2 regions of the Salmonella sp. A1325 genome follow, and region 1 is predicted to be linked to the other one. Evidence: predicted binding sites of a transcription regulator. Region 1 holds the regulator's gene; the other holds the start of a gene.
What was found. The regulator LexA, encoded in region 1, represses DNA repair genes until DNA is damaged. The targets are predictions, from matches to a motif close to TNCTGTATGTACATACAGNA.

Region 1 (15,816 bases):
ACATAATTAAGTCGGCATCCTGTTCAATAGAGCCGGATTCACGCAGGTCGGAGTTCACCGGACGTTTATCCGCGCGTTGTTCCAGGGAGCGGTTAAGCTGCGATAGCGCCACGACCGGCACCTGGAGTTCCTTCGCCAGCGCTTTCAACGAGCGGGAAATTTCGGCGATTTCCAGAGTACGGTTATCAGAAAGCGACGGCACGCGCATCAATTGCAGGTAGTCGATCATAATCAGACTTAACCCGCCATGTTCGCGGAAAATACGCCGCGCGCGCGAACGGACTTCTGTCGGCGTAAGACCTGAGGAGTCGTCAATATACATATTGCGTTTCTCCAGCAAAATGCCCATCGTGCCGGAGATTCGCGCCCAGTCTTCATCATCGAGTTGACCGGTACGAATACGTGTCTGATCGACGCGGGACAGCGAGGCCAGCATACGCATCATGATCTGTTCGCCGGGCATCTCCAGACTAAAGATCAGTACCGGTTTATCCTGCAACATCGCCGCATTTTCGCAGAGGTTCATCGCAAAAGTGGTTTTACCCATGGAGGGACGCGCCGCGACGATAATCAAATCCGAACGCTGCAACCCTGCTGTCTTTTTATTGAGATCCTGATAGCCGGTATCCACGCCTGTAACGCCATCGTGCGGTTGCTGGAACAACTGCTCAATACGCGCCACGGTAGCGTCGAGAATCTGGTCGATGCTTTTCGGACCTTCGTCTTTGTTGGCCCGGTTTTCCGCGATCTGGAAGACGCGCGACTCCGCCAGATCCAGCAGTTCATCGCTATTGCGCCCCTGTGGATCGTAACCGGCGTCCGCAATTTCATGCGCCACCGCGATCATATCGCGGACCACGGCGCGTTCGCGCACAATGTCCGCATAAGCACTGATATTCGCCGCGCTTGGCGTGTTTTTAGACAGCTCCGCCAGATAGGCGAAACCGCCGACGCTGTCCAGTTGGCCCTGCCGCTCCAGCGATTCCGCGAGCGTAATCAGGTCGATTGGACTGCCGCTTTCCTGCAAGCGCCCCATCTCCGTAAAGATATGGCGATGCGGACGGGTATAGAAATCTTCCGCCACCACGCGCTCGGCCACATCGTCCCAGCGCTCGTTATCCAGCATTAAACCGCCCAACACCGACTGTTCCGCTTCAATCGAGTGCGGCGGCACTTTTATCCCGGCAACCTGCGGATCGCGGTCGCGGGCATCAGTCTGTGGTTTGTTGAAGGGTTTATTTCCTGCCATAGTGAATGGAGTTACCGAGATAGTGATTGGGTCGAAAGATTACCACATTTCTTTTGGAGGAAGCATGGCAACGCGTATTGAATTTCACAAGCATGGTGGTCCGGAAGTGCTTCAGACCGTGGAGTTTACGCCAACGGAACCGGCGGAACACGAAATCCAGGTTGAGAACAAAGCCATTGGTATCAACTTCATCGACACCTATATCCGTAGCGGACTCTATCCGCCCCCGTCGTTGCCTGCGGGCCTGGGAACCGAAGCTGCGGGTGTGGTCAGTAAAGTCGGCAACGGCGTGGAGCACATTCGCGTGGGCGATCGCGTCGTCTACGCGCAGTCAACGCTCGGCGCTTACAGTTCCGTCCATAACGTCCCCGCAGATAAAGCCGCGATTTTACCTGACGCCATTTCCTTCGAACAGGCGGCAGCCTCTTTTCTCAAGGGGTTGACCGTTTTTTACCTGTTGCGCAAAACCTATGAAGTGAAACCCGACGAACCCTTCCTGTTTCATGCCGCTGCGGGCGGCGTCGGTCTGATCGCCTGCCAGTGGGCGAAAGCGCTGGGCGCGAAGCTTATCGGTACCGTCGGTAGCGCGCAAAAAGCGCAGCGGGCGCTGGACGCCGGTGCCTGGCAGGTAATTAATTACCGTGAGGAGAGCATTGTAGAACGGGTAAAAGAGATCACTGGCGGCAAAAAAGTCCGCGTGGTCTATGACTCCGTGGGGAAAGATACCTGGGAAGCCTCACTGGACTGCCTGCAACGTCGGGGACTGATGGTCAGTTTCGGCAATGCGTCCGGCCCCGTCACCGGCGTGAATTTAGGTATTCTGAATCAGAAAGGTTCCCTGTATGCCACGCGACCTTCACTACAGGGGTATATTACGACACGTGAAGAACTGACCGAAGCCAGCAATGAATTGTTCTCATTGATCGCCAGCGGCGTGATTAAAGTTGATGTGGCTGAAAATCAACGCTATGCGTTAAAAGATGCCCGTCGCGCGCATGAGGTGCTGGAAAGCCGGGCCACACAGGGCTCAAGCCTGCTGATTCCGTAATAGCTCTGCAAAGAAATTGGGCTTCCACCCGGGAAGCCCTTTCTTTTTTTGTTCGGCTGTATGTAGGGTACAGCGCGATGAATTCGTTACCTGCGCAATCATGACAGATTTAATAATCGATTCCTATTTGCCTGTGAGGGCAAAGTTCCAGGTTGTGACGAACCGCTCAATACCTTAGTAAAACCGACGGTTATTGCGCTGATACTGTGGGATTTTTGGCGTTTTTACTGCTTTGATCACCCACACCACAGCCACCGCCAGCAGTAGCCACGGTAACAGCTTGATCATCAGGGCGAACATTCCGCCCAGGAACATGACGGCAGTCGCTACAACCAGCGCGGCCAGAATACCCAGCAAGGAGACGCCCGTCACCATTAACATCAGAAAAAAGCCAAGCACAAAAAGTAGTTCCAGCATAGTCGTTCCCCATAAAGATGGCATTGCCCGGCGGCATGGCGCTTACCGGGTTTGGTCAGGTAAGCTATTACAAAAATCATGCCAATATTTATGTTTTTGATATATAAAGAAAACGCCCTGCAAGACTGCACAGAGCGTGGTGAGATTGACTAATTTTTGGCGAACTTTTAACGCTTGTCTGCTACCAGTTTTAGCGCCTGCTCCAGTACAGCAACATCCGCGCCAGCTTTATGGGCGTTTTCGCTCAGATAGCGACGCCACTGCCGCGCGCCGGGGATGCCCTGGAACAACCCCAGCATATGGCGAGTGATATGCCCCAGATACGCTCCCTGGCTCAATTCACGCTCAATATAGGGATACATCGCGCGAACCACCGTAACCGGGTCGGCATCGGTGGTATCGGCGCCAAAGATCTCCCGATCCACCGCGGCCAGTATACCCGGATTCTGATAAGCTTCGCGGCCAACCATGACGCCATCCATATGGCGCAGGTGCTCCTTCGCCTCTTCCAGCGATTTGATGCCGCCGTTAATGGACATGGTCAGGTGCGGAAAATCCCGCTTTAGCTGATAGACGCGCGGGTAATCCAGCGGCGGGATCTCACGATTTTCTTTCGGGCTTAAGCCAGAAAGCCAGGCTTTGCGCGCATGGATAATAAACATCTCGCATTCGCCCTGACCGGAAACCGTATTAATGAAATCACACAGAAACGCATAACTGTCCTGATCGTCAATACCAATGCGGGTTTTTACCGTCACCGGAATCGAGACGACATCACGCATGGCTTTAACACAATCGGCGACCAGTTGCGCATTGCCCATCAAACAGGCGCCAAACATACCATTTTGCACGCGATCGGAAGGGCACCCCACGTTGAGGTTAATTTCATCGTAGCCACGCGCTTCCGCCAGCTTTGCACAATGCGCAAGCTGAGCTGGATCGCTTCCACCAAGCTGTAGAGCGACCGGATGCTCTTCTTCGCTATAAGCCAGATAGTCACCCTTACCGTGAATAATCGCGCCCGTGGTCACCATTTCGGTGTAGAGCAGCGTCTGGCGAGACAGCAAACGCAGGAAATAGCGGCAATGTCTGTCCGTCCAGTCGAGCATAGGCGCGATGGAGAAGCGATAAGCAGGAAAAGCGGAGGACTGGGTTTCAGGCTGCATGGCGAATAAATAAGCATCCGGTTAAAAAAGGGGCGTTACTATAGCATAACGCTAAACCGGAGGCGTAGCGCCTCCGGTGAAAGCACCTCAGAATGTCATTGTAAGCTGCGCGCCTGCCCCCCAGGTTTCATCTTCGCCGTACAGTCCCATTAAGTCGAGATGCACACGGTTAAAGGGCGCAAAGCCAAGACCGCCGGTAACCACATTGCTATCGTTATTTTTCACATCCGCACGATACCCTGCGCGCACCGCCAGCCATGACAACGGTCGAACTTCAGCGCCGACACCCACGTACTGTGAATTGTCTTCGCTCTTAAAGCCTTTCGTTTCCGTCAGATCGCCATCGGCGCTTACGGTCAGCAAATCGTTATGCCATGCGACGCCCGCGGTAACCAGGGGGCGGATTTGGTATGTATCTTTGTAGTTGGTGGTTTCTCCCGTCATACCATTAGTGATGTAAATATCTTTCGTATCGATATCGCGAGATACCAGATTTTGCCCGCTCAGCCCCAGCGTCCAGTTTTCACCGATATCGGCAGCAAGCCCCGCATCAATGTTAAAACCCGTATTGTCATTGCGATAACGGCTGCTATTCCAGTCGCTACTGTCGTAGTTATAAATTGAGGTGGTGTAGTTATAGAGCCAGGTTTTTTGCAGTTTTGGTGTAACGCCAATGGAAACAGGCACCTCGCCCACCACAAACTGCTTCGCCAGCGCAATACCGTAGTCAGACACAATCGCTACCCGCCCCGACGCGGTAGAGTTTAAATGCTTTGTAATTTCGTCAGACCCCAGCAAAGCAGCGCGTCCTGCTTCACGAAGCGCGACACGTTCATCATGCTGGATATCGCGCAGATACTGAATATCGTTCTGATCAATGGACGAACTCACGCGCCCATGCGCATAACCTTTGGCGATAAACGCCACGGAAAGCGTTTGCCCTGGAATACTTACCGCCAACCCGGCGCCGGCATTGGCGCGGGCGGTTTTTCCGTTGAGATATTCCAGCTCATCGGCCAGGTCGCGCGCGGCGCCCTGAAATTGATTCAGCACGCCTCGCGGATTGAGCAGAATTTGCCCCAGCGTAAGGTTATCGACGACCTCATCGTAGTAATCCACTTTATCGCTGATATCGTCAATTTCATCCTGGAGATTGTCTTTATCCGTAATCTGGACGCCGACCGCAGGAAGGACAACAGTGATATTGTCTTCCGGTTTGGCTTTTGCCAGTAACGCCGGATTTAACAGTACTCCGCTGCCATAATTCGCGGACGCGACGCCCGTCCCGCCCATTGCGTCATTACGCGCTTCCGTCCAGGTATTGGCGGCGCTCACCTGCTTTGCCATAAAAAGCGAGACCGCGATAGCAATCAGTGAAAGTTTGACGTTTTTGTTCACAGTTAGCCCATCTTATTATCAGGTGAAGTAATCCCTCCGCCACGCCTTGCCGGACAGAGGCGAACTATTGCTGTGAAATAGTGATGTTAAATCCTGTTGTAATAATATCGACCCTCATTATGTATAGATGAGAATACTGGCGCGGAAAAGCTTAGCAGGCGATATATTGTCGCGGGGTAATTTCAGAGTTTTAAGCAGCTCGTGGTAAAGTAACGGATTAGACTTTCATGCCATTCGAGGTGCTACATGGAAAAGACCACAACGCAAGAGTTACTGGCGCAAGCTGAAAAACTCTGCGCGCAGCGCAACGTGCGCCTGACGCCTCAGCGCCTCGAAGTGCTGCGCCTGATGAGTCTGCAACAGGGTGCCATCAGCGCATACGATTTGCTCGATTTGCTGCGCGAAACGGAACCACAGGCCAAACCGCCCACCATTTACCGCGCGCTGGATTTTTTGCTCGAACAGGGTTTTGTCCATAAAGTGGAATCCACCAATAGTTATGTGGTTTGCCACCTGTTCGACCAGCCGACGCACAGCTCGGCCATGTTTATCTGCGATCGTTGTGGCGTGGTGAAGGAAGAGTGTGCCGAGGGCGTGGAAGACATCATGCATACGCTGGCGGCTAAAATGGGATTTGCGCTACGACATAACGTTATTGAGGCGCACGGTCTGTGCCCTGCGTGCGTAGAAGTAGAAGCGTGTCGCCATCCGGGCGACTGTGGTCACGATCACTCGGTGCTGGTGAAGAAAAAACCGCGTTAGCCTGAACGGAAAAACGGGCGGCAGTAGAGAGGGGCACGCCCGCATTCATAAGCAAACAGTGGGAAGCACATCCATGTACTCCTGGTAGGGGAAAACGTATTACCAGCGATAGTTGTTACGGGTTTCCCAGTCAACAACCTCTTTTTCCGCCTGATCTTTCTGGTAACCGTAACGCTCCTGGATTTTACCTACCAGTTGGTCGCGTTTACCTTCGATAACGGTCATATCGTCATCGGTCAGTTTGCCCCATTGTTCTTTCATTTTACCTTTAAACTGTTTCCAGTTACCGCCGGCTTCGTCTTTATTCATCATCTTGTCCTCATCATTCGGTTAGGAATAGCAGGTGTTATTCGCCCAAATGCTCTGCAATTTCTGCTGGACGTGATAATAATTGTAGGCAGGAATTCGGCCTTCGGTTTTATATTCAGAATTTTTAACCGTCACGATCTGGCAAACCATGTACCCTCGCGCCAGTGACGACGCCAGATAAGGCTCAACGACAGACCGCGAAGCGCCAGGAACACGGTTAATGCCAGCCATAAACCATGATTTCCTAATACCGGCAGGGCGAAGAGCGTCAGCGCAAATCCTCCCGCGGCGACTGCCATGCTATTGCGCATTTCGGCGGCGCGCGTCGCGCCAATAAACATACCGTCGAGCAGATAGCACCATACGCCCACCAGCGGTAATACCACCTGCCAGATAAGATACCGATCCGCCAGTAGCTGTATTTGCGGCAATGAGGTCAGTAACGCGACAAAATGTTCGCCTGCCAGGGCATAGACTGTGGAAAACAACAAGGCCACAATTCCCGACTGACGACACGCCGCTCGCCAGACGTCCAGTAGCTTGCTACCGTCACGCGCGCCGTAAGCCTGACCGGAGTGCGCCTCCACCGCATAAGCAAAACCGTCCAGCGCATAGGCCGTAAAGGTGAGTAAGGTCATCAGGACTGCATTTACCGCGATAATATCGCTGCCCAGCCGCGCGCCTGACACCGTGATTGCGCCAAAACAAAGCTGAAGGAGCAATGAGCGCAGCATGATATCGCGATTGAGCGCTAAAAGGCGGCGCACGTTGCCGCGCCAGGCCTGTTTTAGCATATCCAGCGACACACCGCGGAGATGGAGAACTTTACGTACCATCATGAGGCCGATCAGTAACGTGGCATATTCTGCGATGACCGTCGCCAGGGCGGCGCCCTGCACGTTCATATGAAGTCCCATCACCAGCCACAGGTCGAGCGCGATGTTGAGGATATTGCCCACGACCAACAAGATAACCGGCGCCCGCGCATACTGAACGCCTAACAGCCACCCGAGCAGCACCAGATTCGCCAGTGACGCGGGAGCGCTTAGCCAACGAATTTCAAGGAAGCGTCTCGCCTGCACCAGGACAGCGTCGTTCCCGCCGACAATATGTAAAGCCAGCTCGATAAGCGGCGTGCGAAATAGCACAATCATCACGCCAGTGCCCAGCGCCAGCAATAACGGTTGAATGAGCGCCCGGGCTAACGCCTGCGGATTTTTGGCGCCAAATGCCTGCGCCGTTAGTCCGGTGGTGCTCATACGTAGAAATAGCAGCAGCATGAAAAGAAAGCTGGTGGCAGTCGCGCCCACCGCCACGCCGCCCAGGAAAACCGGGCTGTCCAGATGACCAATCACCGCCGTATCGACCAGCCCCAGTAAGGGGACGGTGATGTTAGAAAAAATCATCGGCAGCGCGAGACGCCAGAGAGCTTTATCAGAGGAGGTAAAAAGCGGCATGGAGAAAAGCCTGACAAGGAGTTAAACGAAACGAGCGCATTGCCGGATGGCGACGTAACGCCTTATCCGGCCTACAAATTAATCATCTCAGGAACTGCATTCCCGTAGGCCTGATAAGCGCAGCGCCATCAGGCTGCACGATTGCCGGATGACGGCTTACAAGGAGATTAAAAAGAGATTACAACCATTCCCCGTTGCGAATGACGCCTACCGCCAGCCCTTCAATCGTAAAGCTTTGTTCGCGCAGATCCACCACTATCGGTGTAAACTCGCTGTTTTCCGGCAGCAGCTCCACTTTATTGCCCTGCTTTTTCAGGCGTTTTACTGTCACTTCATCATCAATGCGAGCGACAACCACCTGGCCATTACGGACGTCCTGCGTTTTATGTACCGCCAGCAAATCCCCATCCATAATACCGATGTCTTTCATCGACATACCGCTCACGCGCAGCAGGAAATCGGCGCTGGGTTTGAACAGCGAAGGATCGACCTGGTAATGGCCTTCAATATGCTGCTGCGCCAGAAGCGGTTCACCCGCCGCGACACGCCCGACAAGCGGTAATCCGTCCTCTTCTTCCTGTAACAGACGGATACCTCGCGATGCGCCGGAAACGATTTCAAGCACCCCTTTGCGCGCCAGCGCTTTAAGATGTTCTTCCGCCGCGTTTGGGGAACGGAACCCCAAACGCTGCGCGATTTCCGCACGCGTCGGTGGCATACCTGTCTGGCTGATGTGATCCCGGATGAGATCAAACACCTCTTGTTGCCTGGCCGTTAACGCTTTCATTCCGCCCCCTGGGTGTATATACAGTCATGCTGTGAGTATATACAGTTAAAGGTGATTTTGGAACCACAAACGGCGCAAAAAACAAGAGATTTATAAAATTTGGAACCTTTATCGAAAATGTGACCATAACAGGATGCCCCAGGTCATCAGGGCAACGAAAATAGACAGTAGCACCGCAGCCGATCCCATATCTTTCGCACGGCCGGAAAGCTCATGGTATTCAGAACCGATGCGGTCCACGACCGCTTCAATAGCGCTGTTGAGGATTTCAACAATCATGATAAGTAAAACGGAACCTATCAATAACACACGGGTAATCGCATCCACATCCAGCCAGCAGGCGATGATGACGCCCAGCAATACCGCGATACTTTCCTGGCGAAACGCCGCTTCGTGAGTCCATGCGGCGCGAAATCCTTTCCAGGAATATCCTGCCGCTTTGATAATTCTGGTGAATCCAGTGGTATTATTGGCCATCAAAAGAACCTTTTTACATTATTAACGTCAATGACATTATACGGTTGCCCTGCACGATTCGGACTGCCGTAACGCAGCGCGAAGTATGACGGGATACAACAGAAATTCGCTAAACTTTCTGATATCCTTGCACCGCATTTGCATTATTAACCAGAGGCTTTACATCGTTTATGTCCGGCTGGCCACGAATTTACTACAAATTACTGAATTTACCATTAAGCATACTGGTAAAAAGCAAGTCTATTCCGGCGGAACCCGCCCAGGAATTGGGGCTCGATACTTCTCGCCCCATTATGTATGTCTTGCCATACAACTCAAAAGCGGACTTACTGACGCTGCGGGCGCAATGTCTGGCGCACGATCTCCCGGATCCGCTGGAGCCGCTGGAGATCGACGGCGCGCTGCTGCCACGCTATGTATTTATTCACGGCGGACCGCGTGTCTTTACCTATTACACGCCAAAAGAAGAGTCGGTGAAACTTTTTCACGATTATCTCGATCTGCATCGGAGTAATCCGGCTTTGGACGTGCAGATGGTGCCCGTTTCCGTGATGTTTGGCCGCGCGCCGGGTCGTGAAAAGGGAGAAGAGAACCCGCCTTTACGCATGCTGAACGGCGTACAGAAATTCTTTGCCATCTCCTGGCTAGGCCGCGATAGCTTTGTCCGATTCTCGCCGTCCGTCTCATTGCGTCGCATGGCTGATGAACACGGCACCGATAAAATCATCGCACAGAAGCTGGCTCGCGTGGCGCGTATGCACTTTGCTCGCCAGCGCCTGGCGGCGGTTGGCCCACGCCTGCCCGCCCGTCAGGATCTGTTTAACAAACTGCTGGCCTCGAAAGCGATCGCCCGCGCGGTAGAAGACGAAGCGCGCAGTAAGAAAATCTCTCATGAAAAAGCGCAGCAAAACGCCATTGCGCTGATGGAAGAGATCGCGGCGAACTTCTCTTACGAGATGATTCGTTTGACCGACAGGATTTTGGGGTTTACCTGGAACCGACTTTACCAGGGGATTAACGTGCATAACGCCGAGCGCGTACGCCAACTGGCGCACGACGGCCATGAAATCGTCTATGTACCCTGTCACCGCAGCCATATGGACTACTTGCTCCTTTCTTATGTGCTGTACCATCAGGGACTGGTTCCGCCGCACATTGCCGCCGGTATTAACCTTAATTTCTGGCCCGCTGGCCCGATTTTCCGTCGTCTGGGCGCGTTCTTTATTCGTCGTACCTTTAAGGGGAATAAACTCTATTCCACCGTCTTTCGCGAATATCTGGGCGAGCTGTTCAGCCGCGGCTACTCGGTTGAGTATTTTGTCGAAGGAGGACGTTCGCGTACCGGACGTTTGTTAGACCCGAAAACCGGCACCCTGTCGATGACTATCCAGGCGATGCTGCGCGGCGGTACCCGTCCAATTACGTTAGTGCCTATTTACATCGGCTATGAGCACGTCATGGAAGTGGGCACCTATGCGAAAGAGCTGCGCGGCGCGACAAAAGAGAAAGAGAGTCTGCCGCAGATGCTGAAAGGCTTGAGCAAGCTGCGCAATCTGGGTCAGGGCTACGTTAACTTTGGCGAACCGATGCCGCTCATGACGTACCTGAACCAGCATGTGCCGGAGTGGCGCGAATCTATCGACCCTATAGAGGCCATACGCCCAGCCTGGCTGACGCCGACGGTAAATAGTATCGCCGCCGATCTGATGGTGCGTATTAACAACGCTGGCGCGGCAAACGCGATGAACCTGTGTTGTACCGCACTGTTAGCGTCGCGTCAGCGCTCGCTCACCCGCGAGCAGCTCACCGAGCAGCTTGATTGCTATCTCGATCTGATGCGCAATGTCCCTTATTCCACAGACTCAACCGTTCCTGCCGCCAGCACTGGCGAGCTCATCGCTCACGCGCTGCAGATGAATAAGTTTGAGGTCGAGAAAGACACCATTGGCGATATCATCATCCTGCCGCGCGAGCAGGCGGTGTTGATGACCTATTATCGTAACAATATCGCGCATATGTTGATTATGCCTTCGCTGATGGCGGCGATTATCACCCAGCATCGTCGCATTTCGCGTGATGCGTTGCAGCAGCATGTTGAAGCGCTCTATCCGATGTTAAAAGCGGAGCTGTTCCTGCGCTGGGAGCGCGAGGAGTTAGCCTCGGTCATTGACGCTCTGGCCAGTGAAATGCAGCGTCAGGGGCTAATCACCCTGCAGGATGATGAACTGCATATCAACCCGGCGCATTCCCGTACGCTGCAGCTGCTGGCGGCAGGCGCGCGTGAAACGCTACAGCGTTATGCCATTACGTTCTGGCTGTTGAGCGCCAATCCGTCCATCAACCGCAGTACGCTGGAGAAAGAAAGCCGTACCGTGGCGCAACGTCTGTCTGTCCTGCACGGTATTAACGCGCCGGAGTTTTTCGACAAAGCGGTGTTCAGTTCACTCGTGTTGACGCTACGGGATGAGGGTTATATCAGTGATACGGGCGATGCCGAACCGGCAGAAACGATGAAGATATATCAGATGCTTGCCGATCTGATTACCTCTGATGTCCGTCTGACGATTGAAAGCGCGACGCAGGGCGAGTAAGCCAGTGCCTGAAATGCCCGATGGCGTAAGCTTATCGGGCAACTGATATGACGTATTGAAAATTTTGGCTTTGTAGGCCGGGTCCGCCCGGCATGACATCAGAAGTGCCAGTAACTCATCGCCAGCCCTAAAAATAGCACCAGGCCAACGTAGTTATTGTTCATAAAGGCTTTAAAGCAGGCTTCACGTTCACGGTTCGCAATCAGTTTTTGCTGGTAGACAAACAGCGCGCCCGCCACCAGCACAGACCAGTAATATCCCCATCCCAGACCATTCAACCAGCCGATCAGCGCCATTAACGCCATGACGCCAAGCTGCAGAATCCCGATAATCAATGTGTCATAACGACCAAACAGGATCGCCGTCGATTTAATGCCTATCTTGATATCATCATCTCTGTCGACCATCGCATATTGCGTATCGTAAGCCACCGCCCAGAGAATATTGGCGAGGAACATCAGCCAGCAGCTCAACGGCAGGGATTCGCTCACCGCGGCGAACGCCATGGGGATTGACCAGCCGAAAGCGGCCCCCAGCACGACCTGCGGCAGGTGGGTGTAGCGTTTCATAAAGGGATAAACCCAGGCCAACGCCAGCGCCGCCACGGAAAGCAGAATCGTCATGGCGTTCAGCGTCAGCACCAACAAAAACGCCAGCAGCACCAGTACCACAAACAGGTTGCGCGCTTCTTTCTCTGTCACGGCGCCGCTGGGTAAAGGCCGGTTGACCGTACGTTTTACATGTCCGTCAAATTTACGATCGGCGTAATCATTCACCACGCAGCCCGCCGCGCGCATTAACCACACGCCAGCGACAAAAACTGCCAAAATCCACAGCTGAGGCATACCCGGCGTCGCCACCCATAGCGCCCAAAGCGTCGGCCAGAGCAGCAGCAACGCGCCAATAGGCTTATCTGTACGCATCAAACGGTGAAACGCCAGCAGCTTACTCTGCGTCAGACTCCACTCCATCTTTATCTTCCTCTCAGTACAGCGGCGATGCAGGTAAAAAAAGCTCGGTAAGCAACAGTGGCTTTCCGCTCAACCGCAGTCGAGAGCGGCGCCCCCATAGCGTTGCATCGCGTCCAATTTCAATAAAATCGCGGGTCAGTGTCGATGATGTAAATAGATAACGTCCAAGCGGGGTTTTACCCAGATGTTGTAAGACCTGTTCAGGTCCGCACAGCGTGGATTCCGGTACCACGGTACGTCCGGCAAGCCAGGGCTCGCCGTCAGCGCAAAGCAGTATCTCACGTAACCAGTAACGGGATTCGGATGGCAGTAAACCTGACGCTTCCTCGACCTCGCTTTGGCCGACAAACGCTTCCCGAATCAGCGTCACGCTTACCCGCTTTCCCAGTTGCTCAAAACGTTTAGTCATAGAATCTTCCAGCAACAGCCAATCCAGCAAATGGGGTTCAAGCGCAGGAATCGCATCAAAATAGCGCAGCGCACGCAGTTGCGTTAACGCAGGGTGTGACATGCCTTACTCTCCGATTCATAACCTAAAGTCATTGTATCTCAGAAAAGACATTACGGGGGGCGCAATCACAATTAAGTGATCTGTTGCGCAACAAAAAAATAACAATTCGCATGAAATGATAAAAAAAGGTGCGCCAGGAGACGCACCAGTTGCTGCAAAATCAGCACTGTGGGGAAACAATTACCCCTTGCCTTTTACACTGCTGATAAAGGTGGAACGGGCAGATGTCGATCCCAGACGTTCGGCCTCATCAAGCAGTTTCAGCGCTTTATCGACGTCGCCTTTCGCTACGGCATCCTTAATCGCTTTATTAAAGTAGCTTTCCGTATCGTTCAACATCGGTTCGCTTTTCTTCGGCGCGACTGGCGCTGGCGCAGCGACCGGCGCGGCGGTATTGCCTACCGTTACCGGCCCGGTACCGGACGAGCCAAACAACGGCCCGACCAATACGCTGGAGCTGCTGTTGGTTTTCACCTTCAGTTTCACCACGCCATCAGTGGTATGGCGAGCAACTGGATCGGGAATATCCGGGATAGAGTTGCCGACGCCTTTGGCATAGGCTTTTGCCGGATCGAGCAGTGTAGTGGTTTGCTGAAGATCTTTTTCGGTCGTAAACACCAGAACATAGAGTTTCTGCTGCCCCAACGCAGGCGTCAGGCGCATCACGCCTTCCAGCCGGTCTGCGCTCATGACGCCCGGCTGCTGATAAGTAAAGTAACTGCTGGGGAAGAACGCCGAAGGCGTCATATTTTGGTCAAGAATCAACACGTTTGGCGCAAAAACGCTGGCTTGCTTATTGACCTCGCTGGTCAGAGTTAATGTCAGCTCGCCGATATTCGCCGGAACGCTATAAGCGGCGACCGGGCCGGTAATGCCGGCGACGTCAAGGCGCTGGCCGCCAGTCGCCAGTTGGGTAGACTGCGTTTTTGACTGATCTACAGGCGTCCAGGTTAATTGCTGTAGCGCGGCAGCAGGAATAGCGGGCGCGGCGCTGGTATTTTGCGGTACATAGTTCACTTCCGCCAGGCTGATACCCGGCACGCTGGCGAACAGCCCTGCGGTTAAACAGAGGGCGACGAGACTTTTCTTCATTTTCATTATTCTCACCTCAATAAGGCGGGTTCAGCGGTAGCCAGGCAATAGCACGCCAACCCAAACATATCGCCGAATGGCGGCTGGCGCCTTATTCGGCTTACAAGCATCATCAGACCTGATGTTTCAGAGGGGCTTGTGCCCCTCGTTACGTCAGATGACCATCGTATTACCACCAGATTTCCATCTGGGCGCCGAAGGTCCACTCATCGCTATCGCCACGGCTATTGGTGGAAATGCCGGAGTTAGTCGCTGCGGCATAACGGGAAATGTTATCGCCGTCTTTGATATAGCCCCATTTCTCATCCCATTTCGCGTAGGTGGCGAAAATACGGATAGCCGGACGCGACCAGATGCTGTCGCCCGCCTGCCACTGTTGCGCCAGGGTAATTTTATATTGATTGTTACGATCGCCGGTCTGCTGAGATTTCACGTTGTCGTAGCCGACTTCCAGCAGGGTACTCATGATTGGCGTCCACTTGTACATTGGACGTACGCCCACGGTCCACCACTCAGTACCCAGGTTATTATCCCAATCGATATTCTGGTACATACCGACGTACATCAAATCCCATTTATCACCAAGCGAGATGGCGCCATGATCCAAAATACGCCACATATCGCCATTATTGTTGATGACCTTATTGGCATAATTAATTTTGGTTCCATCAGGCAATTCTTCAGTGAAAGATGAAGAACCGTCGGAACCGCGCGCCTGGCCTTTACCCTGCGTGGTCATGGCATCGGTGGCATATTGCACGACAAACTTGTTATAGCCTTTCAACATGCTTTGCGTGTGTTCGGCGGTGAACATCCAGCCGTCTTTCGATGCCCCATCAGCCAGCTTATAACCATCGGTCGTATTGGCGCGGCCGTAATCAACGCCCAGCTCCAGTACGCCGTCCGGGTTTGTTTGCAGCCCAGCCAGACGTACGTCAAAGACGTCGTTAGCGGTATCTTTCACTTCATCATAAATATTCTGGCTGCTGAAGGTGTAAGAGCCGCCCGCTTCAGTAGAGCGGGTCGCCGCCAGTGAAAGCTTACCGAAGCCCAGATCGATATTTTCGATACCCGCGCCAGGACCTGAAATATCCCAGTAGTAGAAGTCGATCATGTGTACGTCATGACGCTGATAGAAGCGCTTACCGGCCCAGATGGTAGAGCCCGGCAGCCATTCAATCAGGTTTTTACCCTGCACGTTCGCTTCGCGGAAGGCGGGATCGGTCGATTCCCAGTCGTTCTGCTGGTTAACCGAATAGGCGACGTTGGTGTCGAAATAGAAGCTCTTATCGCCCTCTTTCCACACTTCCTGGCCCAGTTTCAGTTCCGCATAGGTTTCACATTCGTTACCGAGACGGTATTTACTTTGTGCACCGGTCACCTGGAAACATTGTTGTTCGCCGCCGCTTCCCGTCCAGCCAATACCGGAACGGGCGTAACCGTGGAAATCGACAGCCATTGCCTGAGCGGACATGACGCCCGCAGCGACAGCAACCGCCAGAGGGAGTTTGCGCAGAGTAATCATCATTCTATCTCCTGAGATCATTGCTTTTCTTTAAACGCTGCCACCTTCTAAAACTG
Region 2 (15,816 bases), on a different contig from region 1:
GCGGTAAGTTGCCTGACACCGATGATCACCCTGGAAAAAATGGTACGCGGAAAACGTACCTCCGTCAGCGAACCGCTCTTTCCTAATTATCTGTTCGTTGAATTTGATCCGGAAGTGATACATACCACTACAATCAACGCCACGCGCGGCGTCAGCCATTTTGTGCGCTTTGGCGCGCATCCTGCGATCGTGCCTTCCAGCGTTATTCATCAGCTTTCTATCTACAAGCCCGAAGGCGTTGTCGATCCTGAAACCCCCTATCCCGGCGATAGCGTCATCATCACGGAAGGCGCATTTGAAGGGCTGAAAGCGATTTTTACCGAACCGGATGGCGAAACGCGTTCGATGTTACTGCTTAATTTACTCAATAAAGAAGTGAAGCAGAGCGTAAAAAACACCGGTTTTCGCAAGATTTAGCGATCGTTCAGAATACAACCTCAAATAAGGTTCTGGCGTTGGCATCTGTCATCGCCGCTAACCATTGCGGATCTTCACCACGCCATAGCGCAATGCGCTCCAGGATGTGAGGCAGATACGCGGGCTCGTTGCGTCGTGACGTTGGTTTCGGCGTAAGATCGCGAGGCAACAGATACGGCGCGTCGGTTTCTATCAGTAGCTTTTCCGCTGGAATAAACGGTAAGAGTTCACGTAGCTCAAGTCCGCGTCGTTCGTCGCAAACCCACCCGGTAATACCGATATAGAGCCCTCTGTCCACACAGGCCTGCATTTGCTGGCGTGAACCGGTAAAGCAGTGCAGTATTGCACCAGGAAGACTATCCAGCCAGGGATCAAGCAATGCCAGAAATCGCTCATGCGCGTCCCGGCAGTGCATAAAGATTGGCATCTGCAATTCGGCGGCAATTTGTAGCTGCGCCTGAAAGGCACGCTCCTGCTCCTGCGGCGTGGAAAAATTGCGATTGAAATCCAGCCCGCACTCACCGATAGCGACGACTTCCGGCTGGTTCGCCAGCGCAATAATGGCGTCTTCAGACGCGGATGACCACTGACTGCTGTCATGGGGATGGACGCCAGCCGTCGACCAACAATGGGGGTAGCGCCGCGCCAATTTTAACGCCTGCTGACTTTCATGGATGTTCGTTCCGGTCAGTAGCATACCTTTTACTCCCGCCGCAAACGCACGGGCGACCACATCATCACGATCTTTTGCAAACTGGCTACTGGTTAAATTAACGCCAATATCAAACATGCTTGCCCCCATATGACAACCGCCCTGGCGGGCGGTTGTGTTTAGTCTTCAGTGTGCTCGGCCTTTTCGGTTTCGGCCTCGTTATCTTCGTCGCGCGTCCGTCGCTTACCGACATAAAAGCGTGAGCAGAAAACGCCAATTTCAAACAGGCAGTACATCGGTATCGCCAGCAACGTTTGCGAGAAAACATCTGGCGGCGTAAGCAGCATCCCCACAATGAATGCCCCGACCAGGATATAAGGCCGTTTTTTACGCAAATCTTCTGGCGTGGTGATGCCCATCCAGCACAGCAACACAATCGCCACCGGCACCTCAAAGGCTACGCCAAAGGCCATAAATAGCGCCATGACAAAGCTAAGATAGCTGGCGATATCTGTCGAAACCTGTACCCCTTCCGGCGCCGTATGCGTGAGAAAACCAAAGGCCAAAGGGAATACGACAAAATAGGCGAAGGCCATACCAATGTAGAAAAGCAGCGAGCTGGATACCAGCAGCGGTACGACCAGACGACGCTCATGCTTATACAGCGCCGGGGCGATAAAGGCCCAAACCTGGTACAAAATCACAGGCGCGGATAAGATCAAAGACACCATGAAGGTGAGTTTGATAGGCGTAAAAAACGGCGACGCCACATCCGTCGCAATCATTGTCGCCCCTTGCGGCATCTGTTTAATCAGCGGTGCGGCGACTAAATGATAAATATCATTGGCGAAATAAATTAACGCCAGAAAAATCAGAAGTACTGCGACGATGCAGTTTAGCAGGCGCTTACGCAACTCGATCAGATGCGTGATAAGCGGTTGAGTATCTTCTACAGCCATGTTTACGGTTTATCACTCGACGAGGGGGAAGATTCGACAACAGGCGCAGCGGATTTCTTCTCGGCGTCTATCGTGGCTACGGAAGCGGTTTCCGTCGACTCAGGCACGTTAGCTTTAACGGGCTCCGGCTTTTGTTCCGGCGCGCTCGCCTGTGTTTCAGCGGCGGCAGGGGTGACGCCCTCATGCTGCGTTTCGTTCCCTTTTACCACCGGATTATGGATGGTATGCGCTTCATCGCTCGCTTGTTCGGGATCGTTAGCGCTGTAGGTGCGTTTCATCGACTCCGCCGCCTGACGCAGTTCATCCATAGATGCTTTCAGTTCGGGAGTCAGATTTTCCAGGCTCGCCTTTTCGACTTTTTTCAGACTGTCCTGGAACTCCTGAAGTTTCAGTTCCTGAGTCAGTTCATTCTGAACCGTTGTCGCAAGGGACCGCAACGCGCGAATCCAGCCCGCTACCGTTTTTACCGCTACTGGCAATCGTTGCGGCCCCAACACAATGAGGCCGATAACGAACACTAACAGCAGTTCGCTAAAACCGATATCAAACACGGATTATACCTGCTCTTTATCTTGGCTTTTAGCGTCTTCCTTTTTCGCTTCGCCTTGCTTATCCGCGATAGATTTAGCGGTAAAATCAGCGTCCTGACTGGTTTTATCCTGTTTGGCATCATCATCGCTCATGGCCTTTTTAAAGCCTTTGATAGACGCGCCAAGATCGGAACCGATGGAACCGAGTTTTTTGGTGCCGAACAGCAGTACGACGATAACGGCAACAATCAACAACTGCCAAATACTGATACCACCCATACATGTTCCTCTGTGATAGATGATGAATTAATAGGGCCGCATTATACACATTATCCTTCGCGCTGCCTCTTTGTTAGCCGCTTTCACCCGCCCTATTCACATACTTTTACATACGACCGGGACGACATTGACTTGCGGCCTGAGTACTGCCTCGAGTGATAATATGTACCTGCGTGACACAACCGGCGTTGAGCGATAAAAAATCTCAACGAGTTTTACGCCAGCCAACCAGCCAGACAACTACGCCGCCGACCATGAGCCAGCCAGGCATCAATCCCCATTCAGGGCGGTTGACGAGTAAGAATGACCCGCTCAGTAACAGCGTTGCGCCAATTCCCAATAAATAACGAGACTGACTTTGGCGCACATGGTTTACCTGTAACTCGCGCGCAATCTTATCAACACTGTGCTGTAAATATTTGCCCTGGCGCAAACTGTCGTACACCAGTTCAGGTATTTCTGGCATTTTTTCGACCCAGAACGGCGCTTTTTCTTTAAGAGCCCGCGTGAGAGCCGGAATACCCACCTGATCTTTGATCCAGGACTCAAGAAACGGCTTCGCCGTTTTCCACAAATCAAGCTGAGGATAAAGTTGCCGCCCAACCCCTTCAACATACAATAATGTTTTCTGCAACAACACCAGTTGCGGCTGGACTTCCATGTTAAATCGACGCGCTGTATTGAAAAGGTTTAACAACACATGACCAAACGAGATTTCCGCGAGCGGCTTTTCAAAGATAGGTTCACAGACGGTGCGGATGGCAAACTCAAAATCTTCAACGTTGGTATCTGGCGGAACCCAGCCTGAATCGACATGCAGCTCCGCCACCTTTCGGTAATCGCGATTAAAGAACGCGATAAAGTTTTCTGCCAGATAGCGCTTATCTTCTTTGTTTAGCGACCCGACGATACCGCAGTCAATGCCGATATATTGCGGATTTTCAGGGTGTTCATGGCTGACAAAAATATTTCCCGGATGCATGTCCGCATGGAAAAAGCTGTCGCGGAAAACCTGGGTGAAGAAAACTTTAACCCCGCGTTCCGCCAGCAGTTTCATGTTGGTGCCGTTCTTTTCCAGCGCCGCCACATCCGAAACCGGAATGCCGTATATCCGCTCCATCACCATCATGTTCTGGCTACAGTAATCGGAGTACACCTCCGGGATATACAGCATGGGACTATTTTCAAAATTGCGGCGTAACTGAATCGCGTTGGCCGATTCCCGCAGCAGATTCAGCTCATCGATCAGCGTTTTCTCATACTCACGCACCACTTCCGTCGGGCGCAGACGACGCCCATCCGGCAACAGGCGTGGTACCCAGCGAGCAAGGCGATAAATCAGTTTCAGGTCTGCCTGAATTACCGGCAAAATATCCGGGCGAATGACCTTAATAACCACTTCTTTACCGTTTGATTTCAATCGCGCGGTATGTACCTGGGCGATTGACGCCGACGCTAAAGGCTGGATATCAAAGTCGTCAAACCAGGCTTCGACTGGTAGCCCCCCCATCGCCTCTTCAATCTGGGCTTTCGCCAGCCGACCATCGAATGGCGCGACTTTATCCTGGAGCAAAGCGAGCTGATCGGCGATTTGCGGCGGGAACAGGTCACGGCGCGTGGAGAGCATCTGACCAAATTTGATCCAGACCGGTCCCAGCTCTTGCAACGCCAGTCTTAATCGTTCACCCAGCAATTTATCTTTATGCCGGTTTGGCATCCAGAACAGCGAATAGCGCCATAATCGGAGTGGCAGTGTAAGACGCATTCGGGGGATGAGTTCATCAAGGCCGTAGCTTAGAAACGTGCGGATGATGAAATATAGGCGCCGTACTTCACCTGGCGTCATTTGGCCTCCAGTTTTTCCAGCCGTGTGGTCAGAGAATCTACGGCGCGCTCAACAGCCGCGGTTTCTTCGGCAAACCATGCGACTTCCAGCGGGCCAGGCGCCATACGCCACTCTTCAGTGATCGCTTCAGCGGCATAACGCTGCTGGCGTTGAAACCCGTGGCGCAGGAATTTAGCCCCGCCACGCACGACCTTACCGATACTTTCCGCCGCAATATCACCCGTGTATGGCGCCAACAGCTCCGCAGGATCGAATTCGGCGAGATCGGCGAGCGCCACAAAATTTTGCACGACCTGAATATCGCCCTGCACTTCCAGTTCGCCGCTGCGAATAAGCGCGGCCAACTGCTGACGATCGCGTAGTTTTGGCAAAACGCTAGCTTGAGTGATTACCGTACAGTCCGCTTCGCCTTCCCATGCCCCCAGCACATCAACCTGGCGTTCGCTGAATACCAGGACTAATGGCGTCGAAAATCCCTTTAGTTTCACACACAGTACTTTTCCCTGTAAGCGCGTTCTGGCTGATTTCAGCGCTGGCGAACGATACAGAAACGTATTGAGGAGACCTTCAATTCCTGCGGTCACTAAGGGTTTAAAAGGCATTCCACCCTCCTAGAATTTATAACCACGGTGCAATGCCACAACGCCCGCCGTCAGATTGTAATAATCCACGCTCTCAAATCCGGCGTCCTGCATCATGGCTTTTAAGGTATCCTGATCGGGATGCATACGGATGGATTCCGCGAGATACCGATAGCTATCCGCATCGTTCGCGACCATCGAGCCAATACGCGGTAAAATATGGAAAGAATAGGCGTCATACGCTTTACTCAGCGGCTCAATGATAGGCTTGGAAAATTCAAGCACCAGTAAACGTCCGCCGGGTTTCAACACACGGAACATTGACCGCAGCGCTTTTTCTTTTTCCGTTACATTGCGCAAACCAAACGAAATGGTAATGCAATCAAACGTATTATCAGGGAAAGGCAGAGCTTCGGCATTCGCCTGCACATACTCTACGTTGCCGATCACGCCGATATTACGCAGCTTCTCACGCCCCATTTTGAGCATAGAATCATTAATATCCGCCAGGATAACTTTGCCAGTTTCCCCGACCATACGTGAAAATTTCGCGGTAAGATCGCCCGTCCCGCCCGCTAAATCGAGAACGGTTTGTCCACGACGCACGCCACTGCAATCAATGGTGAAGCGCTTCCACAAACGATGAATGCCAAATGACATTAAATCATTCATCACATCGTACTTTGACGCCACAGAATGAAAAACGTGGGCCACCATGTCAGCTTTCTGCTCTTTAGCGACGGTCTGAAAGCCAAAGTGCGTCGTTTCTTGTGAATCTTCCACCATCTCAGTGCCTGCTTATCGATAAAAATGTTCAAGAAGTGTAACAGATTGGGCCAATTTGCCCTACTCTGCGCCAGGACTAAACTACTCCGTATGGGTTAACTTAACTGCTGCTTCACCCGTTCATCATTGGGATAATGTTCATCCTGCCGCCCTTCAGGGATCGATCGTAAACGATATTCTTCATCTTGCGTAACGGCCTGTTCCGCTAAATCCGGATTAATCTCGCGTTTGATTTCCACGCCTAGCCCCCGGAAGGCCTCCGCCTGCGCCAAAACGTTGCCACGCCCCGACGCAAGTTTTTTCATCGCCTGGCGGTAGTTATCCTGCGCTTTATCCAGACTCTGACCGATCGCTGACATATCATCAACGAACAGCCGCATTTTATCGTAAAGCTTACTGGCTCTGTCTGCGATGTGCTGCGCATTGCGGCTCTGGTGTTCATAGCGCCACAGGTTGGCGATTGTCCGTAATGCCACCAGTAGCGTCGTGGGGCTTACCAGCATAATGTTATTTTTCAGCGCCTCGGTTATCAGTTCGGGCTGTTTATCTAACGCCAGCAGGAAAGCGGGTTCTACGGGGATAAACATCAGAACATAGTCCAGCGAGCGGAGGCCGGGAAGCTGCTGGTAGTCTTTACGCCCCAGTAAGCGAATATGATTGCGCACCGAGGCGATGTGCTCTTGTAAAGCGGCCTCGCGCGTGTAGTCATCTTCAGCGTTAAAGTAACGCTCGTAGGCGACCAACGTCATTTTAGCGTCGATGACCACATCTTTGCCCTGCGGCAAGCGGACGATGACATCCGGCTGCATCCGCGAGCGCGCATCGTTCTCAATACTAACCTGGGTTTCGTATTCGTAGCCTTCACGCAGTCCGGATGCCTCCAGCACCCGCGCCAGCACAACTTCGCCCCAGTTTCCTTGCGCCTTATTGTCCCCTTTCAGGGCGCGCGTCAGGTTGATCGCTTCCTGCGCCATTTGCGCGTTAAGCTGCTGCAAATTACGAATTTCGTGCGCCAGCGTATGCCGCTCCTGCGCTTCTTTGCCAAAACTCTCCTGAACCTGGCGGCGAAAACCGTCCAGTTGCTCACGCAGCGGCGTCAGCAGGCTATTCAGGCTTTGTCGGTTTTGTTCGTCTACGCGACGATTACTGTGTTCAAAGATACGGTTCGCCAGATTTTCAAACTGCTCGCTTAAACGCTGTTCGCTGTTGATCATCTGACGGATTTTGTCTTCCGCGTGTTGCTGAGTCGCTTCCAGACGGGTCGTGACTTCACGCAGATCGGCTTCCAGAGAGGTATTAATACTGTGCAGGCTACGCAGTTCGTTATTAAGTAACTCGCATTCACTGCGCCAGTGCGCTTCTTGCGCTAATTGCTGCCGGGCCGCGCTAAGTTCGATATCCAGCTCACGCCGTTCTTCGATAAGATCGGCGCGGATTTGATCGGCGTGCGCTTTCGTCGCCAGCCAGCCAATCACCGCCCCAGCCGCCAGCGCCACGACGGCGCTTATCATAAGAGTAATATCCACAACACCTCTCCTGGAACCACACTGTCCTGCACAAAATAGAATTGTGCTGTATAAACGTCCAGTTTAAAAGGGATTTCCTGCGAGGCGCCACGCAAAAAGAAAAGGCCGAACGCGTCGGCCTTTGCAAAAGAGAGGAGAATTACAGCAGACGACGGGCCGCTTCCACGACGATTTTCACCGCGTGGCTTTCAGTTTGTTTCATCGTTTCCGCATTCGGAATCTCTTGTTGGGTACGGTTGACGATAACGCCCGCCACCATACCTGCGCGTAACCCCTGGCTTGCGCACATGGTTAACAGCGTAGCGGATTCCATTTCGTAGTTCATCACGCCCATCGCCTGCCACTCTTCCATAGAACCTTTGAAGCGACGCACAACGCGGCCAGAATAGGTGTCGTAACGTTCCTGACCCGGATAGAAAGTGTCGGAAGAGGCGGTTACGCCAACGTGAGTCGTGGCGCCAATCGATTTCGCGGCTTCAACCAGCGCAGTGGTGCAGGCAAAGTCGGCAACCGCCGGGAATTCCATCGGCGCAAAATGCAGGCTCGCCCCATCCAGACGTACGGATGCGGTCGTTACCAGAACGTCGCCGACGTTGATGTGCGGCTGAATAGCCCCCGTGGTGCCGATACGCAAGAAGGTACGAATACCCAGTTGCGCCAGTTCTTCCACGGCAATAGAGGTAGACGGGCCGCCGATACCGGTAGAGCAAACGATAACTGCTTTGCCATCCAGCTCAGCGCGCCAGGAGGTGAATTCGCGGTGAGATGCCAGCTTAACCGGCTTATCCATCAGCGCGGCGATCTTTTCCACACGCTCAGGATCGCCAGGGACGATGGCGAGCTGGGCCCCTTGTAAATCGTTTTTGGTGAGGCCGAGATGAAAAACATCAGACTTGGACATATAAAACTCCTCTGTGAATCGGGTTTGTCAGAAGAAGCAAAGAGACACTTTACCTAAGGCATAAAGATATTTTCGTGACAGCCATCACTATGGCGTAAAACAATTGCACTCGCTTACCATTAAAAAGTGATGCACATCACAATAAATAATCAATATCGCCAGGCATTGCACAAAAGATAGCCGCTTTAAGGCAATGTGGTTTGTTACATACTGTCTATAGTTAAGATTGCGCTATTTTTTAAGGGTACGGAGAATACCATGACAACGACACATCCATCCGGCTTTGCACCTGCAGCTTCCCCACTTGCCCCTACGATGATTCATACGCCTGATGGGGCCATTAGCGCGGGGATAACGTCGATTCCCTCTCAGGGCGACGATATGCCAGCCTATTACGCCAGACCAAAAGCGAGCGACGGCGCGCTGCCTGTGGTCATTGTGGTACAGGAAATTTTTGGCGTACATGAACACATTCGCGATATTTGCCGACGACTGGCGCTGGAAGGCTATCTCGCTATCGCGCCGGAGCTCTATTTCCGCGAAGGCGACCCCAATGATTTCGCCGATATACCCACATTATTGAGCGGGCTGGTGGCTAAAGTACCCGATTCGCAAGTCCTTGCCGACCTGGATCACGTCGCCAGTTGGGCTTCGCGCAACGGCGGGGATGCGCATCGGCTAATGATCACCGGTTTTTGTTGGGGAGGCCGGATTACCTGGCTATACGCCGCGCACAACCCACAGTTAAAAGCGGCGGTAGCGTGGTACGGCAAGCTGGTGGGCGACACGTCACTCAATTCGCCGAAGCATCCCGTTGACATTGCCACCGATCTTAACGCGCCGGTACTGGGTTTATACGGCGGGCAGGATACCAGTATTCCACAGGAGAGCGTGGAAACCATGCGTCAGGCGCTACGCGCCGCTAATGCGAAGGCGGAAATCGTGGTCTATCCCGATGCAGGGCACGCGTTTAATGCCGATTATCGTCCGGGCTACCACGAAGCCTCGGCGAAAGACGGCTGGCAAAGAATGCTGGAATGGTTCGCGCAGTACGGTGGGAAAAAAGGCTAACCACAGCGCATTACGATGTTTGTTGGGCCTACGAGACCGGAGTCGGTGTAGGCTCAACAAAGCGTCATCGCCACATTAGCTATGCTTTACCACAGCATTTTTTATATTTTTTGCCGCTGCCGCAGGGACAGAGATGGTTACGACTGACGGCTCCTGTGTCTTTACGCGCGTCCTGCGCCAGCCAGCGCATGATCGATGCCATCGGATAGCCTTGCGCCAGCAGCTCCCGCCAGGCATTCATATACGGCGTAACGTGCTGGAAAAAATGCTTATAGCCCGCACACAAGTAATTATGCGCAGGATGACCGGACGGCGAGACGGCAAAGCGATGCTTCGGACAGCCGCCATGACACGCAAAGCGGTAGTCACAGCGACGACAATCGGCGGTCAGGGTCTCCCGCTTGGCCTCGCCAAACGCAATAGCCCGCTCGCTATTATTTAAGGTTTTGATGCTGTGCTGGTGGATATTCCCCAGCAGATGCTCCGGGTAGACAAAGTGGTCGCAGTTGTAGAGATCGCCGTTCGACTCCAACGCGAAGGCATGTCCACAAGTCTCGGAATGCACACACAGTATCGGCTGCTGCGCCGTCCAGGCGGCTAACGCCACGTCAAACATCTGCACATAGACGCGGTCTACGTCGCGACGAACCCAGATATCAAAGATCTGGTTGAGAAATTCGCCATATTGCCACGACGGTACCGTCCATGGCGCCAGCGTCGCCGCGCTTTCGCCGGGCATCACCAGATTAAGTACCGATGAGTTATCGGTGCTCATTCGCTCCACCAGCGGGATAAACTGAATAAAACGCGATCCCGCCGCCAGAAGAAATTCGTAGACGTCTGCTGCATGACCGACGTTATGTTTTCCCACGACGGTTAAGGTATTAAAGTCGACATGGTGCGCTTTAAGCCGCGCCATTGCTGCGACGACCTGCTCATGAGTTCCTTTTCCAGCGCGATTAAGCCGATAGTGGTTGTGTAACGACGCCGGGCCGTCGATAGAGAGACCGATGAGAAAATGCTGTTCAGCGAAAAAGCGCGCCCACTCGTCATTCACCAGGATGCCGTTCGTCTGCAACGCATGAGTGATTTTTCGCCCATCGCCGTACTTTTCACATAATGCGACAACCCGACGGAAAAACGGTAGCCCCATCATGGTCGGTTCGCCGCCCTGCCAGGCAAAGTCAATACGGTCGCCACTCTGCGCGGCAATATGCTGGCGTATAAACTGTTCCAGCGTCTCGTCCGACATCCGCCAGTTTTTATTGCGTTCCGGGTACAGCGCCTCTTTTTCAAGATAGAAGCAATATGTGCAATCAATATTGCAGATCGCGCCGCCGGGTTTGGCCATTACGTGACAACCTGCTACCGCCATGTCAGACATCTCCGTTAAAAAATAAGGTTCACCAGCGCCATGAGACAATGCGACGTTTATCGTCGCCAGGGAACATAACAGAATGGAAAACCTCGTTTTGTGCTATGAGAGCGCTGGGCGATCATGACAGGAAAAACGATCTGCGAGGCAATAAAATCCGCCGCGCTGCTTCCGGGGACGCTATCCGCCTGATTGTTATTCATACGGAGAACCTTTTTATTATCAAGATCGCCAAATAGCCAGATCCTGAAAAAGACAGCGCGGAAAATAAGAAAAAGGGAAATGAGAAGAAAGAGGCGCTGTTAATCAGGTCAGACACGGGCGCTACCCGTCAAAGGGTAGCGCCGCATTGCTGCCGGATAAACGCAGCGGTCAGGATGGGTTATTTCGCCTGACGCAGATTGTGCGCCGCTTTGACCATGTTCGCTAACGCCGCGCGGGTTTCTGGCCAACCGCGAGTTTTCAGACCGCAGTCCGGATTCACCCACAGGCGTTGTGCCGGAATACGCTGTGCCGCCTTCTTCAGCAGGGCTTCAATCCACTCGACGCTCGGCACGTTCGGCGAGTGAATATCGTACACGCCCGGCCCGATTTCGTTCGGGTAGTCGAACGCTTCGAACGACTCCAGCAACTCCATATCCGAGCGGGAGGTCTCAATGGTGATCACATCCGCATCCAGCGCGGCGATCGAATCCATAATGTCGTTGAACTCGCAGTAACACATGTGGGTGTGGATCTGAGTTTCATCCTTCGCCACCGCCGCGTTGATGCGGAAGGCTTCCACACCCCATTCCAGATAGGCGTCCCAGTCGCTGCGACGCAATGGTAAACCTTCACGCAGCGCCGGTTCGTCAATCTGAATAATCCCGATCCCCGCCGCCTCCAGATCCGCGACTTCATCACGCAGCGCCAGCGCAATCTGTTTCGCAATCGTTTCGCGGGTCACGTCTTCGCGGGGGAATGACCAGCAAAGAATAGTCACCGGGCCAGTCAACATCCCTTTTACCGGCTTGTCGGTCAGCGACTGGGCATACCTCGCCCACTCCACGGTAATCGGTGCCGGACGGCTGATATCGCCAATCACTACCGGCGGTTTCACACAGCGGGAGCCATAGCTTTGCACCCAACCATTCTGGGTAAAGACGAAGCCGTCCAGATGCTCGCCGAAGTATTCCACCATGTCGTTTCGCTCGGCTTCGCCGTGTACCAGCACATCCAGCCCTAAACGCTCCTGCTCGATGATAGCCTGTTTGATATGTTCGGCGATGCCGGTGCGGTAGTGGTTCGCGTCGAGGTTGCCCTTTTTGAAGTCCAGACGCAGACCGCGAATTTCCGTGGTTTGCGGAAACGAACCGATAGTCGTCGTCGGCCAGGCGGGAAGTTTAAAGCGGGCGCGTTGCGCTTCAGCGCGCACCTCATACGGATTCTCACGCTGGCTGTCCTGCGCGGTGATCGCCGCCAGGCGTTTTTCTACCGCGGCATTATGTACGCGACGGGAGTGACGACGAGCCTGAATCGGTGCGCTCCATTCCTCAAGCGCCGCCGTTTCGCCGCTGTTCAGCGCATCGCGCAGCAACGCCAGTTCACCGCATTTTTGCAGCGCAAAGGCAAACCAGCTTTTAACTTCCGTATCCAGACGCGTTTCGACGCTGAGATCGATCGGGCTGTGCAGCAAAGAGCAGGAGGATGCTACCCACAGCGCGCGTTTGCCCACAATGGCATTAATCTGCGCGTATTTTTCGGTCAAATCGGCGCGCCAGACATTACGCCCGTTAATCAAGCCTGCGGAGAGCAGCCAGTCGACCGGCAGACGTTGATGCAGTTCCGCTACATCATCTTTGCCATGAATGAGGTCAACATGTAGCCCCTGTACCGGTAGCGCGATAATAGTGTCCAGGTTTGGCGTCACGCCTTCAAAATAGGTCGTCAGCAACAGCTTCACCTGGCCGGCGAGCGCGTCGTAAGCCGGTTTGAAGGCATCCAGCCACGCCTGCGGCAGTTCCAGCACCAGCGCTGGCTCATCAATTTGGACCCACTCAATACCACGTTTTGCCAGTTCAGCCAGCACGTGCTGATACACCGGCAAAATGTCTTTCAGCAACGTCAGGCGGTCAAACGGCTCGCCTTTCACTTTACCCAGCCACAGATACGTGACAGGCCCCAGCAGTACGGGTTTGATCTTATGCCCCAGCGCCAGCGCTTCGTCCACTTCCTCCAGCAACTGTGTCCAGGTGAGTCTGAACTGCTGGCCTTTGCTGAACTCAGGTACTATGTAGTGATAGTTAGTATTAAACCATTTGGTCATTTCCGCTGCCGCCGCCGGTTCGCCGGTTGGCGCGCGACCGCGGCCAATGCGGAACAGAGTGTCGATGTCCACGGAACCGTCGTTGTTCTGATGACGAGCCGGCACATTGCCTAACAGCAGGCTGGTGGTCAGAACATGGTCGTACCAGGCAAAGTCGCCTACCGGTAACAGGTCAATACCCGCTTGTTTCTGCTGCTCCCAGTGACGCGCGCGCAGTTCGCGCCCCACCGCCAGTAACGCTTCACGCGTTGAGTTCCCCCCCCAGTAGCTCTCTTGCGCTTTTTTCAACTCGCGACGCAGGCCAACGCGAGGAAAACCGAGGGTGTGAGTCAATATTGTCATTTTACTTCCTCTCTTATTTTATTGAATCTGAAAGTAAAACTCTAAATAGTTCGGCTTGCAGGAAGGCGGCGACACAGCGCATCCCCAGGAGCTTACTGAAGTAAGTGACTGGGGTAAGCAAGGAAGCCAACGCATCTGCAAGTCGAAATATGACGAGTTTTAGACGTCTGGATGTTTACACATCCATAATGTAAAGGTACTGTATATTCCTCAAGCGCAATTTGTTCATGGCGAAGTGAAGGACTTTCATGATCGAAATTAAACATCTGAAAACACTCCAGGCATTGCGGAATAGTGGATCGCTGGCTGCTGCTGCTGCGGTGCTGCACCAGACTCAATCCGCTCTGTCTCATCAGTTCAGCGATCTGGAACAACGCCTTGGCTTCCGCCTGTTCGTGCGTAAAAGCCAGCCGCTGCGCTTTACGCCGCAGGGGGAAGTTCTGTTGCAACTGGCAAACCAGGTGCTGCCGCAAATCAGCCGTGCGCTGCAGGCGTGCAACGAACCGCAGCAAACTCGTCTGCGCATCGCTATTGAATGTCATAGCTGTATTCAGTGGCTGACCCCGGCGCTGGAAAACTTCCGTGCAAGCTGGCCGCAGGTAGAAATGGATTTCACATCCGGCGTCACTTTTGATCCGCAACCGGCCTTGCAACAAGGCGAGCTGGATTTGGTGATGACGTCGGATATTTTGCCGCGCAGCGGGCTGCATTATTCGCCGATGTTTGATTTTGAAGTCCGACTGGTGCTGGCGCCCGACCATCCGCTGGCCAGCAAAACGCAGATTACGCCGGAAGATTTAGCCAGCGAAACGCTGTTGATTTACCCGGTGCAGCGCAGCCGACTGGATGTCTGGCGACATTTCCTGCAACCGGCGGGTATCAGTCCGCTGCTGAAAAGCGTGGATAATACGCTACTGCTGATTCAGATGGTGGCGGCCAGAATGGGTATTGCCGCCCTGCCGCACTGGGTGGTGGAAAGCGTTGAGCGCCAGGGTCTGGTGGTGACCAAAACCCTGGGCGATGGTCTGTGGAGCCGCCTGTATGCCGCCGTGCGCGACGGCGACCAGCGTCAGGCGGTGACCGAGGCGTTTATTCGCTCGACGCGGGATCACGCCTGCGATCATCTGCCGTTTGTGCGGAGCGCGGAGCGACCCATTTTCGATGCACCCACAGCGAAGCCAGGATCACAGCCGCGCCTGTAATAAAGCTTGGCCAGTGGGGCTGCTGATGCCAGATGGCAAGATTAACCAGTAGTCCTGCGGGAACATGCATATTATTCATGATACCCAGCGTCCCGGCGTCTACCTGGGTAGCGCCATAGTTCCACATAAAGTAGCCAATGCCGGACGCCACCACGCCGAGAAACACCAGAATGCTCCATTGCAGCGTGGTTTCCGGCAGCTTTTGCGCGTTCCCCAACAGCGACCACGCCACCGCCGCCACCAAAAACGCCCCCAGATAGAACCATGCAAAGGCGTTGTGCTGCGGCATGGGACGGGTCTCCATCAGACGTTTATACCCCACCATTCCGATAGCGAAACTGATATTAGAAAGCTGCACCAGGAGCAAACCGACCCAAAAATGGTCGGTCACGCGATCGTAGCGAATAATCCCGGCACCAATCACCGCCAGCAACGCGCTAAATGCATAGCCCCAGCGCAAACGACGCTGACTCATCACATCGTAAATCAGCGTGATATAGAGCGGCGTCAGAACGGTAAACAGCAGCAGTTCGGATACGGTCAGGTAGAGGTAAGCATGGAAGCTCAACATATACATGATGCCAAGCTGCATCGCCCCCACCAGCATATACAGGCTGATGGTTTTTAGGTTGTGCCCGCGAGTACGCAAAAACGGCAGAAAAACGAGCGCCGCCAGCCCAACGCGTATCAGCACCGCGAAATAGCTATCGACATGCCCGGCAAGATACTCGCCAAATAGACTAAAGGAGAAAGCCCACAGGATAGTGGTAATGATGAGTAGCGCCACAATGGATGTCTCTTAAAACAGGGAACACCCATTGTAGCGGAGAGTGAAGTTGACAACTGGTCAACTAACAAACAATCACATCAGCGTAAGAAAAGATCGCGCAGGTAATGCGGCACGGCGTTATCCGCGTTGATGCCGATCACCTCAAGTTCGGGATACAGGTCTTTCAGACGCTGGTGCGCATTGCCCATGATGCAGCCTTTGCCCGCCATCGTGAGCATTTCAGCGTCGTTCATTCCGTCGCCAAAGGCGATACA

Region 2: metR (HTH-type transcriptional regulator MetR) is a predicted target of LexA. The motif match lies at 13,736-13,755, and genes of this name have one in related genera.

Annotation. Positions count from the first base shown of each region.
Region 1 covers NZ_JAMLWO010000010.1:142,147-157,962, forward strand. Annotated here, with positions in the region: gene dnaB (replicative DNA helicase) at 1-1,249, opposite strand, end outside; gene NAZ64_RS18145 (quinone oxidoreductase) at 1,314-2,297, shown strand; gene pspG (envelope stress response protein PspG) at 2,472-2,714, opposite strand; gene dusA (tRNA dihydrouridine(20/20a) synthase DusA) at 2,882-3,880, opposite strand; gene NAZ64_RS18160 (conjugal transfer protein TraF) at 3,968-5,278, opposite strand; gene zur (zinc uptake transcriptional repressor Zur) at 5,525-6,040, shown strand; gene NAZ64_RS18170 (CsbD family protein) at 6,140-6,349, opposite strand; gene NAZ64_RS18175 (hypothetical protein) at 6,371-6,484, opposite strand; gene dinF (MATE family efflux transporter DinF) at 6,481-7,806, opposite strand; gene lexA (transcriptional repressor LexA) at 7,985-8,593, opposite strand; gene NAZ64_RS18190 (diacylglycerol kinase) at 8,702-9,070, opposite strand; gene plsB (glycerol-3-phosphate 1-O-acyltransferase PlsB) at 9,241-11,661, shown strand; gene ubiA (4-hydroxybenzoate octaprenyltransferase) at 11,760-12,632, opposite strand; gene ubiC (chorismate lyase) at 12,646-13,143, opposite strand; gene malM (maltose operon protein MalM) at 13,324-14,241, opposite strand; gene NAZ64_RS18215 (maltoporin) at 14,405-15,763, opposite strand.
Region 2 covers NZ_JAMLWO010000013.1:61,956-77,771, reverse strand. Annotated here, with positions in the region: gene rfaH (transcription/translation regulatory transformer protein RfaH) at 1-417, shown strand, start outside; gene tatD (3'-5' ssDNA/RNA exonuclease TatD) at 425-1,207, opposite strand; gene tatC (Sec-independent protein translocase subunit TatC) at 1,249-2,028, opposite strand; gene tatB (Sec-independent protein translocase protein TatB) at 2,031-2,579, opposite strand; gene tatA (Sec-independent protein translocase subunit TatA) at 2,583-2,837, opposite strand; gene ubiB (ubiquinone biosynthesis regulatory protein kinase UbiB) at 3,043-4,683, opposite strand; gene ubiJ (ubiquinone biosynthesis protein UbiJ) at 4,680-5,285, opposite strand; gene ubiE (bifunctional demethylmenaquinone methyltransferase/2-methoxy-6-polyprenyl-1,4-benzoquinol methylase UbiE) at 5,295-6,050, opposite strand; gene rmuC (DNA recombination protein RmuC) at 6,146-7,576, opposite strand; gene udp (uridine phosphorylase) at 7,716-8,477, opposite strand; gene NAZ64_RS20300 (dienelactone hydrolase family protein) at 8,736-9,548, shown strand; gene NAZ64_RS20295 (anaerobic sulfatase maturase) at 9,628-10,971, opposite strand; gene metE (5-methyltetrahydropteroyltriglutamate--homocysteine S-methyltransferase) at 11,306-13,570, opposite strand; gene metR (HTH-type transcriptional regulator MetR) at 13,819-14,772, shown strand; gene NAZ64_RS20280 (carboxylate/amino acid/amine transporter) at 14,660-15,559, opposite strand; gene yigL (sugar/pyridoxal phosphate phosphatase YigL) at 15,640-15,816, opposite strand, start outside.